2 regions of the [Pantoea] beijingensis genome follow, and region 2 is predicted to be linked to the other one. Evidence: predicted binding sites of a transcription regulator. Region 2 holds the regulator's gene; the other holds the start of a gene.
What was found. Region 2 encodes CRP, which controls carbon source genes, mostly activating them, when cyclic AMP is high. Its sites were predicted from a motif close to ATGTGANNNNNNTCACAT; they were not measured.

Region 1: a site for CRP is predicted at 1,816-1,833, ahead of garD (galactarate dehydratase). Genes of this name have one in related genera too.

What each region holds. Positions count from the first base shown of each region.
Region 1 is NZ_CP071409.1:893,135-896,324, reverse strand. It holds gene gudD (glucarate dehydratase) at 1-79, opposite strand, end outside; gene J1C60_RS04060 (MFS transporter) at 147-1,493, opposite strand; gene garD (galactarate dehydratase) at 1,978-3,190, shown strand, end outside.
Region 2 is NZ_CP071409.1:367,312-370,501, reverse strand. It holds gene J1C60_RS01575 (phosphoribulokinase) at 1-45, shown strand, start outside; gene J1C60_RS01570 (OsmC family protein) at 114-518, opposite strand; gene crp (cAMP-activated global transcriptional regulator CRP) at 917-1,549, shown strand; gene J1C60_RS01560 (YccS/YhfK family putative transporter) at 1,611-3,190, shown strand, end outside.

The DNA.
Region 1 (3,190 bases), 530 kb from region 2:
TGAGTAACATGCTGTCGAGTCCGGCAACGGGAATCACCTGTAGCGATTTAATAATCGGTGTTGTGTTCTGTTGGCTCATGATCATTGTCCTTATGGATTCTGATAAATTCGGGTTAGGGTGCCAGGCTACGCATGAATAACCTTTTTCAGGCTGAGGCTTTCAGTTCGATACGTTTAATATCGCCCACCAGCACGACATAGCTCAGTACCGCAACGAGTGCATGAATCCCCACGTAGATCAGTGCGCCGTTATAAGATCCGGTTGTCGCGATGATGTAGCCAATGGCGATCGGCGTGATGATCCCTGACGCATTACCGAACATATTGAACAACCCGCCGCTCAGGCCGCCGATCTCTTTGGGCGCGGTATCAGCCATGACGGCCCAGCCAAGCGCACCAATCCCCTTACCGAAGAAAGCGACAGCCATAAAGAACACAACGACCCATTCCGTCTCAACGTAGTTACATACCACCATGGTGATGGAGAGCAGCATGCCTAGTACGATAGGTGTTTTACGCGCAATATTGAGAGACCCCGTTCTACGCATCAGCCAGTCGGAAATCACGCCGCCCAGCACGCCACCGAGAAATCCACAGACCGCAGGAACAGAAGCAACAAACCCTGCTTTCAGAATTGACATGCCGCGCGCCTGTACCAGGTAGACCGGGAACCAGGTAATAAAGAAGTAGGTCAGCGCATTGATACAGTATTGACCAAGATAAACACCGATCATCATACGTGATGTAAGCAGCTGTTTGATTTGGTTTAACTTTTCCCGCCAGCTAACTTTACGATCCTCTTTCTTCTGATCCATGTTAATCAGTGCACCGCCCTGTTCCATGTATTCCAGCTCGGCTTTATTCACCCCCGGATGGTCGACGGGATCGTGGATGACTTTCAGCCAAATGAAACTTAAAATGATGCCAAGCCCGCCCATAAACCAGAACACATGCGCCCATCCTACCTGTGACGTCAACCAGCCCATGATCGGAGCGAAAATTACAGTGGCAAAATATTGTGCAGAGTTAAAGATAGCGACAGCGGTTCCGCGCTCCTGGGCTGGAAACCAGGCTGCAACGATACGGCTGTTACCCGGAAATGAGGGAGACTCAGCCAGGCCAACGAGAAAGCGCAGTGCAAATAATGCGGCAATGATGCCGGCCCCGTTAAAGATATCGACAAATCCCTGTAACAGCGTGAAAAGCGACCAGATAAAGATGCTCCAGAAGTAGACGCGCTTCGAACCGAAGCGATCTAATAACCAGCCTCCGGGAATTTGCCCAATGACATACGCCCAGGAAAAGGCGGAGAAGATATAACCCATACCCACAGGATCTAATCCAATCTCTTTGGCCATTGAAGAACCAGCGATCGATAAAGTGGCACGATCCCCGTAGTTAAAAGAGGTGACGATAAATAACATCACCACAATCCAATAGCGGGCGTGAGTTCTTTTTTCTATCGCACCCACTGTTTGGCTTACTGTATTCATGATGCACTCCTGAAATATAGCAACAAGCTACTTTCACTCTGAACTGCATACACATCTTGGTGGGTATCAGAATGATGTTGATGTAAATACGGCGATTTTATTTATTGGCAAATACGTTAATTTCGCGGCGATAAAAATAACTAAGTATTCAACACGAGATTGAGTATAGAAATCATGTCAGTGGGACACACTAGATTTATGCACTATATTTTAGTTAATTACCCTTATATTTTTATGCAAATGCACAACCTTCTGCGGCGCAGCTCACGGAACTGTATTTTTTAGGCCAGATGAAAGGAAATGTTCCTGTGGAGGATTCTATTTGTGAGCAATCTCACTTGCTGTTGTCATTTTGCCAGAAAGGATTGAATAATCGGCAGCCATGATCGGACACTTGCATAATGTCTGACAAAAAATATCGATTTATACTTTTATTACGCAAATACGTATCGAGCGATGATGATCATTAAAGGACATCGGAGCAATGAATAAAATAGCACTGGAAATTCCACTTTATATCAGAGTCAATGAGAAGGATAACGTCGCCATTATCGTTAATAATAATGGTCTGCCGTCAGGCACCACCTTTCCTGACGGTCTGCGCCTAATTGAACATATCCCCCAAGGGCACAAAGTGGCGCTAAATAATATCGCAGAAGGCGGCAATATTATTCGCTATGGAGAAATCATTGGCCATGCGCTACGGGATATCCCACAGGGTAGTTGGATTGAGGCGTCGCTGGTAGCACTGCCTGAAGCACCGCCCCTCGAACACTTGCCTTTAGCGACTAACATCCCCGCCTCTCTTCCGAAACTTTCAGGGTATACCTTTGAGGGTTTCCGCAATCCCGATGGAAGCGTGGGCACACGCAATTTGCTTGGTATTACTACCAGCGTGCACTGCGTTGCGGGTGTAGTCGACCATATCGTCAATATTATCGAACGTGATCTACTGCCGCAGTATCCAAATGTAGACGGCGTTGTAGCACTCAACCACCTTTATGGCTGCGGGGTAGCCATCAATGCCCCCGCAGCCGTCGTTCCTATCCGTACCCTGCATAACCTGGCACTTAACGCTAATTTTGGTGGCGAAGTGATGATAATTAGCCTCGGCTGTGAAAAACTTCAGCCAGAAAAATTATTAGCAGGTACTGATGACGTACAGGCTATCCCGCTGGATGAGGGCGATATCATACGCCTTCAGGATGAGCAGCATGTGGGGTTTGAGGCGATGGTGAAAGCCATTTTACAGGTTGCAGATCGCCATCTGCAACGCCTTAACCAGCGACAGCGCGAAACCTGCCCGGCATCTGAATTGCTTGTGGGCATGCAGTGTGGCGGCAGTGATGCCTTTTCAGGCGTTACCGCAAACCCCGCAGTGGGCTATGCTTCCGATCTGCTGGTGCGCTGTGGGGCGACGGTACTGTTTTCCGAAGTCACGGAAGTACGCGATGCCGTTCATTTGCTGACACCACGTGTAATCAATGAATCCGTAGGTAAACGTCTGCTGGAAGAGATGGCATGGTATGACGATTACCTTAATCAGGGGCAAACCGATCGTAGTGCTAACCCTTCACCTGGAAACAAAAAAGGGGGACTGGCCAACGTTGTCGAGAAAGCGCTCGGTTCTATTGCAAAATCGGGCCGTAGCCCAATCGTCGAAGTGCTCTCTCCCGGGCAGCGCCCAACACAACGTG
Region 2 (3,190 bases):
GGGCCGCTGGTTAAGCGTCTGATTGAAGGGAAAAAAATTGAGTAACTCGTCAAGCCAGCCAAGGCTGGCAGGAACACTGCAGTGGCGGATCGCAATCCGCCCTGCGGGCTATATTACAGTTCGATGACTTCATAGCTGTGCGTGATCTCTACACCTTTACCCAGCATCAGCGACACCGAGCAATATTTTTCTATCGACAGGTCGACCGCGCGTGCCACCGCTTTATCATTCAATCCGGCGCCACTAACGATAAAATGCACATTAATGTGGGTAAAAAGACGCGGTGCCTCTTCGCGCCGCTCGGACGTCAATTTCACTTCACAGTCAGCCACGTCGTGGCGCCCTTTTTGCAGGATGGAAACCACGTCAATTGCACTGCATCCCCCCGCGGCCATTAATACCATCTCCATCGGACTGGGCGCTTTATCACCGGAATTACCATCCATCAGCACCTGATGCCCGGATGCAGATTCACCTAAAAAAGTCAGCCCTTCTACCCACTTTACACGCGCCTGCATAACATTCATCTCCTGATTCGTCCGGTTGACTTCAGACTACGCTTTACAAGAAAAAACGGCAACGCTATGCAATTCACTTCATGCTGAAGCGAGACAACAGGAGACACTTAGCGAAAGCTGTGCTACAAACGAAGTTGTAATATTTTGCCAACTCATATATACCCTGAAGAGCACGGGTAGCAGGATGGTGGTAAGCGGGTATACCCACATGTAAGACAACGCAGCCAAAAACTTGCAGTCCGAAGTATGACGGGTAATCAGTCCGGCGAAAGTGGGACAACATAATGAGCAGATGCCCGGATAAAATTCCTGATAGGAAAACGCTTGAATATTTCAACGCCTGGCAGGGAATACCCTCCCTGTATTTAGGGCACGATTACAATAGAGGATAACAGCGAATGGTTCTCGGCAAACCGCAAACAGACCCGACTCTCGAATGGTTCCTGTCACATTGCCATATTCACAAGTATCCATCCAAAAGTACGCTGATTCACCAAGGTGAAAAGGCGGAAACGCTCTACTACATCGTGAAGGGCTCTGTAGCAGTGCTGATTAAGGATGAAGAAGGCAAAGAGATGATCCTCTCTTATCTCAACCAGGGCGATTTCATTGGCGAGCTTGGCCTCTTTGAAGAAGGCCAGGAACGTAGTGCTTGGGTTCGGGCCAAAACAGCCTGTGAAGTGGCTGAAATTTCTTACAAAAAATTCCGTCAGCTGATTCAGGTCAATCCTGATATTCTGATGCGTCTCTCTTCCCAAATGGCGCGTCGCCTGCAGGTCACCTCAGAAAAAGTAGGTAATTTAGCTTTCCTTGACGTGACGGGGCGTATTGCGCAAACGCTGCTCAATCTGGCTAAACAACCGGATGCCATGACGCATCCAGACGGTATGCAGATCAAAATCACCCGTCAGGAGATTGGTCAAATCGTCGGCTGCTCGCGTGAAACCGTCGGCCGTATCCTGAAAATGCTGGAAGATCAAAACCTGATTTCCGCACACGGCAAAACGATTGTTGTATACGGCACACGTTAATTCATCCCGACCCACGGCGTGATGTTGCTATCACGCCGTTTTTTTATATTGCGATAACCTGATGTGGCGGAGAATCATTTATCACCCTGAAATAAACTATGCGCTGCGCCAGACGCTAGTGCTGTGTTTACCGGTGGCCATTGGCTGGCTGCTTGGCGATCTCCAAAAAGGACTGCTCTTCTCGTTAGTCCCCGCCTGCTGCAATATTGCCGGGCTCGATACGCCACACAAACGCTTTTTTAAGCGGCTGATTATCGGCGGTGGCTTATTTGCTCTCAGTAGTTTTCTGATCCAGTGGATGACGCAACACCAGCTCCCTTTGCCTGCAATCCTGTTTGCTATGGCCATGCTGCTGGGTGTGACCGGAGAAATTAGCCCGTTACATGCACGGCTTCTCCCCGCGTCCTTGATTGCCGGAATTTTTACGCTCAGCCTTATTGGCCACATGGCGGTATGGGAGCCTCCCCTGCTCTATATACTCGGTACAATCTGGTATGGCGCATTTAACTGGTTCTGGTTTTGGCTGTGGAAAGAGCAACCAATGCGCGAAACGATCAGCCTGCTCTATCGTGAACTGGCCGACTACTGTGAAGCAAAATATAGCTTGCTAACACAGCTCACCGACCCTGAAAAAGCACTACCACCTCTGTTAGTACGACAGCAGAGAGCGGTGGACCTGATCACCATCTGCTATCAGCAGATGCATATGCTGGCGGCAAACCGCCACAGCAGTCATAAGCGACTGACGCGTGCATTTCAAGTGGCACTCGATCTGCAGGAGCATATTGCCGTCAGCCTGTCGCTACCGGATGAGGTGCAAAAACTGGTTGAACGCAGCCATGCTGAAGCGGTGATTCGCTGGAATGCACAGGCGATAGCGGCCCGGCTTCGTACGCTAGCCGATGATATTCTTTACCATCGGCTACCCGAGCGCTTTAGTATGGATAAGCAGCTGCAGGCACTGGAGAAAATCGCACGACAGAACAGTGAAAACCCAGTCGGCAATTTTTGTTATTACCACTTCAGTCGCATCGCGCGCGTGCTGCGCACCCAACGCCCGCTTTACCAACGTAATCTAATGGAAGATCGACAACGACGACTGCCGCTGATCCCGGCACTGAAAAGTTACCTTTCACTCAACTCATCCGCATTGCGAACGGCGACACGTTTCGCCGTCATGCTGGTGATTGGCAGTACGCTGGCGCTATTTTTCAATATTCCTAAGCCTTACTGGATTCTGATGACAATTATGTTCGTCAGTCAGAACGGCTATAGCGCCACCCGCGTACGCATTCAGCACCGTGCTCTGGGTACGCTAGTCGGATTAATTATCGCTGCGGCAACGCTGCGCTTGCAGGTTGCAGATAGTTGGGTACTGCTCGCGATGCTGACAATCACACTGGTAAGTTATTTGTTTATCCGCAAGTTTTATGGCTGGGCAACGATTGGTTTTACCGTCACCGCCGTCTATTCACTGCAATTGCTAACGCTGAATGGCGCGCAGTTTTTACTACCGCGGTTGATGGATACCATCATGGGATGTCTGATTGCTTTCGGCGGCATGATCTGGCTCTGGCCGCAATGGCAAAGCGGCCTGCTGCGACAAAACGCCCACGATGCACTGGAAGCTGACCAGGACGC